2 regions of the Pseudomonas putida group bacterium ESBL64 genome follow, and region 2 is predicted to be linked to the other one. Evidence: predicted binding sites of a transcription regulator. Region 2 holds the regulator's gene; the other holds the start of a gene.
What was found. The regulator sigma-54, encoded in region 2, starts transcription at its own class of promoters, with help from an activator protein. The targets are predictions, from matches to a motif close to ANTGGCATNNANNTTGCTNT.

Region 1 (6,842 bases), 500 kb from region 2:
CCATCGCCAGTAAGGCGCTGGCGCCGCCTGCACCTGACCAAGACAGCAGGCGAGCAGCATTCCGACAAACAGCCTTTTCATCACCCCTCCTGCAAAAACAACGAACCCCTTCACGAGAAAGGGGTTCGCCTGCACTCACTCAAACGATGACGATCAAGTCATCTGAATGATGGTCTGCATCACGGTGCTTTCGGTCGAAATGGTCTTGGCGTTCGCCTGGTAGTAGCTTTGCGCCTTGATCAGATCAACCAGCTCTTGCGTCAGGTTGACGTTGGAACCTTCCAGGGAGTTGGACTCGATCGCACCCAAAGTACCGGTTTTCGGCGAATCGATACCCGGAATGCCAGAGTTGTAGGTCTCGGTCCAACGGGTACTGCCGATTTGCTGCAGCCCCTGCTCGTTGGCAAAACTCGCCAGCGCTACCTGGCCAATGGCGCGCGACTGGCCATTGCTGAAGGAGGCGAACAATACACCTGTCGCGTCGATGCTCAGGTTGGACAGAATGCCCGTGGCATAACCGTCCTGAGACTGGGACATGCGCGCAGTTTCAGTGTTGTAGGAGGTGGTGCTGGCCATCGACATTTTCATGCCGGCAGCATCGCCCACCGCGCCATTGGCACTCCAGTTACCTGAAGCATCTTCGGCTGCCGGCACCCAGCCAATCATGCTGAAGGTATTGTTGACGACCGTGAACGAGGTGCCCACCGGATGCCCCGTATTGTCGGCCGTCATCGAGTTGACCGAACCATCACTGTTGAATGCGATCGTGCCCACCAGTGGCTCCGTACTCCCCGGATTGAACGGGTTACGCCCATCAACGAGCGTGTACATGGTCCACTCGTTGGTGCCCGTCTTACGGTAGAACTGCTCCATGGTGTGTTCGTTGCCCTGGCTGTCATACACCTTGGTCGGGAACGAGCGGGTATAGGTCGTATCGTCAGAAGGGTCGAACGGCTTGTTCGCCACCAAGGCAGGCGAGGTAACACCCAGCGCCTGGTCAGTACCTGCCGCGCCACTGGCAACCCAGTCGCCATTCGCATCCTGAGCGGCCGGCACCCAGCCGGTCATGGCAAATGCACCATTGCTGACAGTGAACGACGCCCCACTTGGCACACCCGTGGTGTCGGCCAGCATGGAGCTGATGGTGCCATCACTGTTGTAGTTGATGGTGCCGGCCAGCGGGGTGGTACTGGCTGGATCGAACGGGTTTCGACCATCGACCAGCGTGTACATGGTCCATTCGTTGGTATCGGTCTTGCGGTAGTACTGCTGCACTTCGTGCTGAACGCCGTCAGCATCCAGCACGGTACTGGTGCTAGAGCGCTGATAAGTGCTTGGGTCCGCAGGGTCGAATGCAGCCATGGCTGGCGGCTTGGTGTTGTCATACACCTGGAAAGGAATCGAGGCCGCCGAGGAGTTCAGGTTGATACCCTGATCGATCAACGAGGTCGGCTTGGGCTGCAATGCCGATGTGTCGATTTTCAGGTCGGTCAGGCCGCTTTTCTGGATCTTGCCGGTGGCATCCGCCATGTAACCTTGCAGGCGCAGGCCATCGGAGGTCTCGACGAAGTTGTCCTTGCTAGGCTGGAAAGAACCAGCCCGCGTGTAAACCTTCGAGCCGTTGTCAGACAGCACGAAGAAGCCCTGGCCCTGGATACCCATGTCCAGCGCGTTGCCCGTAGTGTTTACATCACCCTGGGTGAATTGCTGGGAAATGGCTGCCAGTCGCACACCATTGCCCACCTGGTTCTTGCCCACACCCAGACGGTTGGCGCCCGCATAAACATCCGCGAACTCGGCACGCGAGGCCTTGAACCCCGTGGTATTGACGTTGGCGATGTTGTTGCCGGTGACATCCAGTTGTTTGTTGGCTGCGTACAGACCGCTAAGGCCGATATTGAAAGACATGAATTCGCTCCTTTTGCCGCGCTAGCGGGCCTTAGATACCGATGGTTTGCACGTCGGAGAGGGAGACCTTGCCTACACCGGCAAGGTTGAGCACCATTTCTCCTGAGGCACTGAAGCTGACGCTGGTTACCTTGGCCGGCAACAGCGTGCTCATTTGCACCGCCTCGCCATCGACTGTGGTGCTAGCGGTGAAGGTGTAAGTGCCCGGGTCGACTTTCTCGCCACTGTTGTTGGTACCGTCCCAGATGAAGTCGGCGTAACCGGCTTTCTGCTCACCCAACTCGATGGTCTTGACCGTGTTGCCATCCTTGTCCTTGATAGTGATCTTCGCTTCACTGATTGCCTGAGGCACAACGAACTGGGCATTGAAGCTTTCAGCGGTATCAACCACAGCCTTGTCGTTCTGAACCACCACCGAGCGCCCTACCAGCGACGACGCTTGAAGCGCCTGGGACGAGGCCATTGCACTGGTGATGGAGCTGACCGAATCGTTCAGCGAGGTAATACCTTCCAGGCTGCTGAACTGCGCCAACTGGGCAACGAACTCGCTGTTATCCTGCGGGTCCAGCGGGTTCTGGTGTTGCATCTGGGTGACCAGCAGCTGCAGAAAGGCATCTTTGCCAAGCGAATCGTTGCCGGTCTTGGATGCAGTGTCCGTGGTCTTTTTGGTGCTGGTGCCCACGCCCGACGCCGACAGCACGTCATTGAGGTTTACACCGTTAGTATCGATTGCCATGGTCTGAATTCCTTATCACTGCCCCAGGGTCAGCACTTTCTGCATCATGCTCTTGGCCGTATTCATCAGTTCGGCGTTGGTCTGAAACGCGCGACTGGCGGAGATCATGTCAGCCATCTCCTCGACCACATTGACGTTCGGGTAGTAGACGTAGCCGTCCTTGTTCGCCGCCGGGTGGTTCGGCTCGTAGCGTGCTTCCAGCGTGCTCTGGTCTTCGACGATGCCTTTTACCTGCACGCCCTGCCCTGCCTCGCCCTGGTCTTCGAACAGCGACTGGCTGCTGCCGGCCTGTGCATTCTGGAAAGTGGTGGCGAACACCGGGTGACGGGCGCGGTACGTCTGGTCGATGCTCGAAGACACGGTCTCGGCGTTGGCGATGTTGGACGCCACGGTGTTCAGACGCGTGTTCTGTGCGCTCATGCCGCTACCGGCAATGTTGAAGACACTGGAAAGGGACATGGTCATTCTCCCCGCAGGGCGGAAACCAGCCCTTTGAATTTACTGTTGAGCAAGGTGAAGCTTGCCTGGAAGCCAATCGCGTTTTCGGTGTAGTTCGATTGCTCGATCTGCGCGTCCACGGTGTTCTGGTCGATCGACGGCTGCAGCGGTGTACGGTACTTGAGGGTATCGTCAGCCGCGATGGCGAGGCCTTCGGCTTCGATGTGCCGGCTGTTGGTACGGTCCATGGCGAAGCGGCCGCCTTGCTGCTTGCTGGTCTCGGCGGCGAGCACCGAAGAAAAGTCCATGTCACGCGCCTTGTAATTGGGCGTGTCGGCGTTGGCGATATTGTTGGCCAACACCTCGGCGCGCTGAGCGCGGAAGCCCAGGGCCTTTTCGTGGATACCAAGCGCCTTGTCGAAACTGATGCTCATGTCGGGGAAACCTTCAGAGGTTGACCGGAATTTCGTTGAGCAAGGTATAGCAAGGGCTGTGCCAACCACTGAAAAGCCCGTGTTTAGGGAGGATTGCGGCGCAGTACTGTCAGGTTGATGCCAGAAAAGCGGCAAAGGCCTTCCGCCTGAGGTGACAAAAGCGGCAATTGATGGGCGGCAAAAGCGGCAAAACAAAAAATTGACGTCAGTGTTTTCCTGTGCGGGCCTCTTCGCGGGTAAACCCGCTCCTACACGCGGCCTGTGCCCAACCACCGACCTATGTCCACCCCCGATCCGTCGTAGGAGCGGGTTTACCCGCGAATACGGTAGCGGCAGCAACGGTGAACGGCGGGTGGAGATTGGCCAGCAGGGCCGACCTCTTCGCGGGTAAACCCGCGCCTACGGGGAGCTCGGCAGGAACAGCGGATAGGCAAACAAAAAGACCGGCATCTCTCGATACCGGCCTTCGTGCTTACTTGGCCTGGTAGATGATCCCCGGGCTGCACTGCACCATCTGGTAATGGTCCGGCAAGCCGTTCAGCGCTTCCGAGGCGCCGAGGAACAGGTAGCCACCTGGCTTGAGGGTACTGTGAATGCGCAGCAGGATGTCCTTCTTCACCTGCGCCGAGAAATAGATCAGCACATTGCGGCAGAACACGATGTCGAACTTGCCCAGACTGGCATAGCTGTCGAGCAGGTTGAACGAGCGGAATTCGACACGGCTGCGAATCGCTGGCTTGACCGCCCAACGCCCCGGCCCTTTGGGGTCGAAGTAGCGCTGCAGGCGCTCCTGGGACAGGCCGCGGGCAATCGCCAGGCTATCGTATTCGCCGGTCTTGCAGTTGGTCAGCATGGTGCCGGAGAGGTCGGTGGCGACGATCTGCGCCCCCATCTTCAACTGGCCGAGGTTGCTGCGCTCGAACTCGTCGATCGCCATCGAGATGGAATACGGCTCCTGCCCCGACGAACAGGCCGCCGACCACATGCGCAGGCGCTGGCCGGGGTTGTTGCGGATGAACTCGGGGATCACCTTGTTCTTCAACACCTCAAAGGGGTAGGTGTCGCGAAACCACAGGGTCTCGTTGGTGGTCATGGCATCGACCACCTGCTCGCGCAAACCGCCGCGCGGCTGGGCCTGAATGCGCTGCACCAGCTCACCCAGGCTCTTGATGCCCTGTTGTTCCATCAGCTTGTTGAGACGGCTGGAAACCAGATACTGCTTATTCTCGCCCAGCAGGATGCCACAGGCTTTCTCCAGGAAGACCCGGAACTGTTCGAAATCCAAATTACCCGTAGACACTACTGCCGCCTCTTTTCAATCACTGGTGCCGGGGGCATGCCCCCGGCTGCTTCAATGCGCTGCCTTGATCCGGTCGACCACCCGTTGGGCCAGGTCGTCCGGCTTGAACTTGGCCAGGAAGTCATCGGCGCCGACCTTCTTGACCATTGCCTGGTTGAACACCCCGGAAAGCGAAGTATGCAGGCAGATGTGCAATTTTTGCATGCGCGGATCGCTGCGAATCTCCGCGGTTAGCGTATATCCGTCCATTTCCGGCATTTCAATGTCCGAGATCATCATCAGGAACTCTTCTTCCGGCTTTTTGCCCTCATCCACCAGCTGACGCAGGTAGTTCAGCGCCTGACGGCCATCATTGAGCGCCACCACCTCGACCCCAACGGTCTGCAAGCAACGGCTGACCTGCTTGCGCGCCACTGACGAGTCGTCGACGGTCAGCACCCGCATCAACACCGCCTTGTCCTGCACTTCGGCATCGATCACACCGGCCGATACCGACTCGGACGACGGCGACACTTCGGCCAGCACCTTCTCCACGTCGATGATCTCGACCATGCGGTTGTCCACCCGGGTGACCGCGGTGAGGTAGTGATCACGGCCAGTACCCTTGGGTGGCGGATGGATCTCTTCCCAGTTCATGTTGACGATGCGCTCCACCGAATGCACCAGGAAGCCTTGGGTCTTGGTGTTGTACTCGGTGATGATCACGAAGCTGTTGCGTGTGTCTTCCTGCAGCGGTCGCAACCCGGTGGCCATCGACAAGTCGAGGATCGGGATGGTCGACCCACGAATATTGGCAACGCCACGCACCACAGGGTGCGCCTTGGGCAGCAGGGTCAGCGCAGGGCATTGCAGTACTTCCCTGACCTTGAACACATTGATGCCGTAAAGCTGTTCGCCATTGAGGCGGAACAGCAGCAATTCCAGGCGATTCTGCCCCACCAGCTGCGTGCGCTGGTTGACCGAATCCATAACACCCGCCATGCCAGACTCCTTAACGTTTCAGCCTTTCGTTGCAACTCAGGTAGCGAGTCGGCACGGGCTTTGCTTTTTTGAGTGTCATGCACACGAAAACGACATTTTCCCGACGATTGACACGCCTGCTGACTGGCCCGCTGGCCACGCTGTGCCTGCTGATGCCCGGCGTTCGCACGGTGGCGAACGCGTTCACCTTGCCTGAACAGCTTATCGGTGTCACCCAAGGGTTTCTTGAATTCACCGTTGAAGATTATCTGTCCACTACCCAGACCGCCGGCCGCTATGAAATCCAGGTCAACCCGCTGGACCCACGCCTGCGCATGCCGTTGTGCAGTCAGCAGCTGGACGCCTCACTGGAAAGCCCGGCCCAGCCGCTGGGCCGGGTGACGGTACGGGTACGTTGCAACGGCGCAGCACCGTGGACGGTATTTGTGCCGGCCACCGTGCGACTTTTCCGCGACGTGGTGGTGGTGACCCGCCCGCTCAAGCGCGACAACACGGTCGGCGAAGGTGACGTGGCCCTGCGCGAGCGCGATGTCGGCACCCTGGGCCAGGGCTTTCTGACCGAGCTGGACCAGGCGGTGGGCATGAAGATGCTGCGCCCCACGGTGATCGACCAGGTGCTCACCCCGCAACACCTGGAACAGGCCGAGGTGGTGCGCAAGGGTGACCAGGTGGTGATCATTGCCCGCAGTGGCAGCCTGAGTGTGCGCATGCCGGGCGAAGCCCTGAGCAAGGGCGGCCTGAGCGAGCAGATCCGGGTACGCAACCTCAATTCAAAACGCGTGGTCAAGGCCAGGGTGACCGGCCCGGGCCAAGTCGAGGTCAGTATGTAGGCCAGCCACCAGATTGCGCTGGCAGTGAGGAACCGCTTTTCCTAAACTGTGTCAGAACACGGGTTCGCGGGCTTGCCGACAGGCGGCAATGCATTTGTGCCTAAAGTTTATATCGGGTTGGCCGAAAACAAGGCAAGCGTCCAAATACCCAGAGGTTTCTGATCATGGTCATCGACTTCAGTCGTTTGAATAACTCTCCGTCCGTCACGGGCGGC
Region 2 (6,842 bases):
AGCGCCATCGATTACTACGCGATCAACGCCCACAGCGTGCAGTTCCTGCCCGACGGCAAGCTGCAATACGAAATGACCGCCGACAGAATCGAACACCTCAAGACCAGCGAAGTCACCCAGGTGACCACACCGGACCTGCACCTGTACCGCGGCACCGAGTACCCGTGGCATGTGCAGAGCACGCGCGCCGAGGTCAATCCTGACGGTACCGAGGTCGAACTGATCGACAAGGTACGGATTGCCCGCACCGATGAAAGGCAGCGTGAAACCATCATTACCAGCTCACGCATGACCGTGTTCCCGCAGAAGCAATATGCGCAGACCGAGCAAGCCGTTAGAATCGACGGCGCCGGAGGCACCACTACGGGCAAAGGCATGAAAGCGTATTTGAAAGAAGGCAAGATGGACTTGCTCTCTAACGTAAGAGGACAGTATGAGGCTCGTTAAAACCCTCCCCCTTTTGCTCAGCCTGAGCGCAGCACTGGGAAGCGCGAGCGCCCTCGCCCTGCCGAACGACCGTGACCAGCCTATCCGCATCCAGGCCGACAACGCTCACCTGGATGACAAACAAGGCGTGGCCACTTACACCGGCGACGTGATCATCACTCAGGGTTCGATGATGATCAAAGGCAACACCGTGACCATTACCCGCTCCGCCTCTGGCGATATCGACGTAGTGACCTCGGTGGGCAACCTGGCCTACTTCGAGCAGCAGCAGAGCGCAGCCAAGCCGGACAAGATGAAAGGCTGGGGCGTAACCATCCAGTACCAGTCGCAGAAGGACTTGGTCATTCTCACCGACCGCGCCAAGGTCGAGAGCGAAGGCAATACCACCGAAGGCGAAAAGATCGTCTACAACACTCAGACCCAGGTGGCGACCGCCGGCCGTGGTGGCAATGTGACAACACCCCGTCAGCGCATCGACATGGTGATCCAGCCCAAGAAGAAGGCCGAGTAAATGGCAACCCTCAAAGCCCAGCACCTGGCAAAGAGCTACAAGGGGCGGCAGGTAGTACGTGATGTCAGCCTGTCTATCGACAGCGGCCAGATCGTCGGCCTGCTCGGCCCCAACGGCGCCGGCAAGACCACCTGCTTCTACATGATTGTCGGGCTGGTCCAGGCCGAACAGGGCCGCGTACTGATCGACAACCTCGATGTCAGCCACCAGCCCATGCACGGCCGCGCTCGCGCCGGTATCGGCTACCTGCCGCAGGAAGCCTCGATCTTCCGCAAGCTGTCGGTCGCCGACAACATCATGGCCATCCTCGAGACCCGCAAGGACCTCGACCGGGACGGCCGCCGCAAAGAGCTGGAAAGCCTGCTGCAGGAGTTCCACATCAGCCACATCCGGGACAACCTCGGCATGAGCCTGTCCGGTGGTGAACGCCGCCGCGTCGAAATTGCGCGCGCCCTGGCGACCGCACCCAAGTTCATCCTGCTGGACGAACCGTTCGCCGGTGTCGACCCGATTTCGGTCGGCGACATCAAGCAGATCATCCACCACCTCAAGGCCAAAGGTATCGGCGTACTGATTACCGACCACAACGTGCGTGAAACCCTGGATATCTGCGAAACCGCTTATATCGTCAACGATGGCCGATTGATCGCCGAAGGCGACGCTGAAACCATCCTGGCAAACGACTTGGTCAAAGAAGTTTACCTGGGCCACGAGTTCCGCCTCTGACCCGGCACGCGCCTGAAGTACTGGCAAACAGCCCTGAGACTGCGGGTAAAGTTGTTACGGTACTCTAGGCAAACGCTACAATTTAAGGCATAAAACTTGCTTGATCTGGCGCTTCGGCGCCCTCGTGTAGTGGATGGCGCATGCGCGCCGGCGAACAAGGTATTAAGCCCCTGCCATGAAACCATCGCTCGTCCTAAAAATGGGCCAGCAACTGACGATGACACCTCAGTTGCAACAGGCCATCCGCCTGCTCCAGCTCTCTACCCTGGACCTCCAACAGGAAATCCAGGAAGCGCTGGAGTCGAACCCGATGCTCGAACGTCAGGAAGACGGCGAAGACTTCGACAACAGCGACCCGATGGCCGACAACGCCGAGAACAAGCCGGCCGCCGAAGTTCAGGACAACAGCTTCCAGGAAAGCACCGTCAGCGCCGACAACCTGGAAGACGGTGAGTGGAGCGAGCGCATCCCCAACGAGCTCCCGGTCGATACGGCCTGGGAAGACATCTACCAGACCAGCGCCAGCAGCCTGCCGAGCAACGATGATGACGAATGGGACTTCACCACGCGCACATCGGCCGGCGAAAGCCTGCAAAGCCACCTGCTGTGGCAGTTGAACCTGGCGCCGATGTCCGACACCGACCGCTTGATTGCCGTGACCCTGATCGACAGCATCAACGGCCAGGGCTACCTGGAAGACACACTCGAAGAAATCTGCGCCGGTTTCGACCCGGAGCTGGATATCGAGCTGGACGAGGTCGAAGCAGTACTGCACCGCATCCAGCAGTTCGAGCCGGCTGGCGTCGGCGCCCGCAATCTGGGCGAATGCCTGTTGCTGCAACTGCGCCAACTGCCCGCTACAACCCCGTGGATGACCGAAGCCAAGCGCCTGGTCACCGATTTCATCGACCTGCTCGGCAGCCGTGACTACAGCCAGCTGATGCGGCGGATGAAAATCAAGGAAGACGAGCTGCGCCAGGTCATCGAACTGGTGCAAAGCCTTAACCCGCGCCCTGGTTCGCAGATCGAGTCCAGCGAGCCCGAGTACGTGGTGCCCGACGTCATCGTGCGCAAGGACAGCGACCGTTGGCTGGTAGAACTGAACCAGGAAGCCATCCCACGCCTGCGCGTCAACCCACAATACGCCGGCTTCGTGCGCCGTGCCGACACCAGCGCCGACAACACCTTCATGCGCAACCAGCTGCAGGAAGCGCGCTGGTTCATCAAGAGCCTGCAAAGCCGTAACGAAACCCTGATGAAAGTTGCCACGCAGATCGTCGAGCACCAGCGCGGCTTCCTCGACCACGGCGACGAAGCGATGAAGCCGTTGGTACTGCATGACATTGCCGAAGCCGTAGGCATGCACGAATCGACCATCTCGCGGGTTACCACGCAGAAATACATGCACACCCCGCGTGGCATCTACGAACTGAAATACTTTTTCTCCAGCCATGTCAGCACCTCCGAAGGCGGAGAATGCTCGTCCACGGCGATCCGCGCGATCATCAAGAAACTGGTTGCGGCGGAAAATCAGAAAAAGCCATTGAGTGACAGCAAGATCGCTGGTTTACTGGAGGCACAAGGCATCCAGGTAGCCCGTCGCACCGTCGCCAAGTACCGCGAGTCCCTCGGCATCGCACCGTCGAGCGAACGCAAGCGACTGATGTAGCCCCTGAGATGTGCCACAGCGTTTTCGTGGCAGGTGCAAGACCTGCCTCTTTATGCACGGGCAACAAAGGAGAAGCTGTATGCAAGTCAATATCAGTGGACAGCATGTAGAAGTCACCCAGCCACTGCGCGATTACGTGCTTGAAAAGCTCGCCCGCGTGGAGAGTCACTTCGACAAGATCACCAACGTGCAGGTAATCATGAAAGTCGAGAAGCTTCAGCAGAAGGTCGAGGCGACCCTGCAGATTCCCGGCGGCGAAGTGGTAGCCAACGCCGAACACGAAGACATGTATGCAGCGATCGACGCCTTGGCCGACAAGCTCGACCGCCAACTGAAAAAACACAAGGAAAAACAGCAAAGCCTGCTGCAAGGTGCAGCTGCCCGCTGATCCCCCTCATCCATGATCCGACTTGAAACCATCCTGACCCCCGGCCGTTCCCTCGTGAACGTGCCGGGCGGCAGCAAGAAGCGCGCCCTGGAAAAGGTCGCCACTGTCATCGCCGACCAAGTGCCAGAACTGGAGATGCAGGACGTCTTCGAAAAACTGGTAGCCCGGGAAAAGCTCGGTTCTACCGGTTTTGGCAATGGCATCGCCATCCCGCACTGCCGGCTTGAAGGATGCTCTGCGCCAGTCAGCGCCCTGCTGCACCTGGAAGCGCCTATCGATTACGACGCCATCGATGGCGCGCCGGTGGACCTGCTGTTTGTGCTGCTGGTGCCCGAAGCGGCCACCGATGCCCACCTTGAACTTCTGCGTCAGATCGCCAGCATGCTCGATCGCAAGGAGGTCCGTGATCGACTGCGTGCGGCCACCAGCAACGAGGCCCTGTTCCAGGTTGTCCTGGACGTACAGAACGAGCACTGAACATGCGCCTGATCATCGTCAGCGGCCGGTCCGGCTCCGGCAAGAGCACCGCCCTCGATGTCCTGGAAGACAGCGGTTTCTATTGCATCGACAATCTGCCAGCCGGGCTATTGCCGCAGTTGGCGGAAAATGCACTGATCAACACCGAATTGCTGCAGCCCAAGGTGGCGGTTTCGATCGACGCACGCAACCTGCCCAGTCACCTGATGCGTTTTCCCGAGCTGCTTGAAGAAGCCCGCGCACGGCACATCCAGTGCGACGTGTTGTACCTGGATGCCGATGAAGAGGTCCTTCTCAAGCGTTTCTCGGAAACCCGCAGGCGGCACCCCCTGACCAACGCCAACCGCTCGCTCGCGGAAGCGATCCGCGTGGAAAGCGATTTGTTGGGCCCCATTGCCGACCTGGCCGACCTGAAGATCGACACCACCAACCTGAACCTGTACCAGTTGCGTGACTCGATCAAACTGCGTCTGCTCAACCAACCCGAGCCTGGCACAGCGTTTCTGGTCGAGTCGTTCGGGTTCAAACGGGGCATGCCGGTCGACGCCGACCTGGTTTTTGACGTGCGCTGCCTGCCCAACCCCTACTGGAAACCAGAACTGCGTGAGCACTCAGGTCTCGATCAACCCGTGATCGACTACCTGGCCGCACAACCGGATGTCGAAGACATGTACAACGACATCTCCAGCTACCTGCTCAAATGGTTGCCCCGCTTCGCTGCCAGCAACCGCGCCTACGTAACCATTGCCATCGGCTGCACTGGCGGCCATCACCGTTCGGTGTACATCACCGAGCGCCTTGGTCAACAGCTGCAGCAAACCCTGAAAAACGTCCAGGTCCGTCATCGCGACCTCTAGCCCAAGGATCCACCCCTGATGCCCGCCCGCGAAATCACCATCATCAACAAGCTGGGTCTGCATGCCCGGGCGGCAGCCAAGTTCGTCGGTGTGGCCGGCCGCTTCCCCTGCCAGGTACGGGTGGGTCGCGCCCCGGACAAGCTGGTGGATGGCAAGAGCATCATGGCGGTGATGATGCTGGCCGCAGGCAAAGGCACCCAGGTGCACCTGCATACCGAGGGTGAGCAGGACAACGACGCCATGGATGCACTGGTCGAACTGATCAACAATTTCTTTGACGAAGGCGAATAGGCCTCGCAAACCTGCGCTTGCACAAGATCAGGACATCGCGGTATCCATCACCATCATCAGACAGAAGCCTGTACACAGCCCAAGACTGGCCAGACGATGATGGCCGTTGCTGCGCGATTCGGGGATGATTTCCTGGGTGACCACCAGCAACATCGCCCCTGCTGCACAGGCCAGCCCCAGCGGCAGCAGCAGTTCGGCAACATTCACCAGCCAGGCACAGATCAACGCCGCCACCGGCTCGACCAAGCCTGAGGCTGCGCCGATCAGGAAGGCCTTGAAGCGCGGCATGCCCGCCCCTGCCAGCACCAGCGCGATCACCAGCCCCTCAGGCACATCCTGCAAGGCAATGCCCATGGCCAGGCTGTCGGCGTCGGCCATACCTCCCCCGGCCGACACACCAATGGCCATACCTTCGGGGATGTTGTGGGCAATGATGGCAATCACGAACAGCCAGATGCGCGCTGCAATCACCGGCTGGTTTGCTGTGCCCACCAACGCTTCAGGCGAAGCCCAGGATACCTTGAGGTCGACCAGGAACAGGCACAACGCCCCGAACATCAGGCCAAAACTGACCAGGCCACCTGCCCCCCAAGGGCTGAAGCCAATAGACTGAGCCGCCGCCAGGCCCGGCATGATCAGGGAAAACGCGGTGGCCGCCAGCATCACGCCAGCACCGAAGCCCAACAGCGTATCCGCCAGCGCCACGGGCATATTGCGAATGACCAGTACCGGTACTGCGCCCAGTGCCGTACCCAGCGCGCATAAAGCACCGCCCTCCAGGGCGCGCAGCATGCGCGGATCGAGGTCTAGCCAGGCGAGGCCCCGTGCCACCAGTAACGCGGCGCCAGCCAGCAAAAGCAAAGTCCCAAGCGCCAGGCGGAACAGGCGCACACTGCTGACAGACATCACCTCAGAGCGCATACCGGTCCGACTCACTTCAGGGCTTCAAGGTAACGACGTTCAACTTCCACCCAGTCAATGACGTTGTAGAAGGCACCGATGTATTCCGGACGACGGTTCTGGTACTTGAGGTAGTAAGCGTGCTCCCACACGTCCAGGCCCAGGATCGGCGCATTGCCGTGCATCAGCGGGCTGTCCTGGTTGCCGCTACTCTCCACCACCAACGTTTTTTGCGGCGTGACGCTGAGCCAGGCCCAACCGCTGCCGAAGCGGGTCAACGCGGCTTTGGTGAAAGCCTCCTTGAAAGCCTCGAAGCCGCCAAGTTGTGCTGTGACGGCTTGCGCCAGCTGGCCCACAGGCTCGCCACCGCCCTGAGGTGACATGACAGTCCAGAACAGGCTGTGGTTGGCGTGACCGCCACCGTGGTTGGTCACAGCGCCACGCAGGTTCTCCGGCAGTTGCTTGACGGCAGCGACCAGTTTTTCCACCGGCCATTCGGCCCACTCGGTACCTTCGAGGGCGGCATTGAGGCTGTTCACGTAGGTCTGGTGATGCTTGGTGTGGTGGATTTCCATT

Region 1: the regulator sigma-54 is predicted to act here: its motif matches at 3,563-3,582, upstream of flgB (flagellar basal body rod protein FlgB).

What each region holds. Positions count from the first base shown of each region.
Region 1 is NZ_CP145799.1:2,314,300-2,321,141, forward strand. Features, by position in the region: gene V6093_RS10475 (hypothetical protein) at 1-81, opposite strand, end outside; gene V6093_RS10480 (flagellar hook-basal body complex protein) at 154-1,908, opposite strand; gene flgD (flagellar hook assembly protein FlgD) at 1,940-2,644, opposite strand; gene flgC (flagellar basal body rod protein FlgC) at 2,660-3,103, opposite strand; gene flgB (flagellar basal body rod protein FlgB) at 3,106-3,516, opposite strand; gene cheR (protein-glutamate O-methyltransferase CheR) at 3,989-4,816, opposite strand; gene V6093_RS10505 (chemotaxis protein CheV) at 4,868-5,797, opposite strand; gene flgA (flagellar basal body P-ring formation chaperone FlgA) at 5,875-6,627, shown strand; gene flgM (flagellar biosynthesis anti-sigma factor FlgM) at 6,792-6,842, shown strand, end outside.
Region 2 is NZ_CP145799.1:2,817,959-2,824,800, forward strand. Features, by position in the region: gene lptC (LPS export ABC transporter periplasmic protein LptC) at 1-447, shown strand, start outside; gene lptA (lipopolysaccharide transport periplasmic protein LptA) at 434-958, shown strand; gene lptB (LPS export ABC transporter ATP-binding protein) at 959-1,684, shown strand; gene V6093_RS12860 (RNA polymerase factor sigma-54) at 1,860-3,353, shown strand; gene hpf (ribosome hibernation-promoting factor, HPF/YfiA family) at 3,433-3,741, shown strand; gene ptsN (PTS IIA-like nitrogen regulatory protein PtsN) at 3,754-4,218, shown strand; gene rapZ (RNase adapter RapZ) at 4,221-5,075, shown strand; gene V6093_RS12880 (HPr family phosphocarrier protein) at 5,094-5,366, shown strand; gene V6093_RS12885 (ZIP family metal transporter) at 5,394-6,287, opposite strand; gene V6093_RS12890 (superoxide dismutase) at 6,299-6,842, opposite strand, start outside.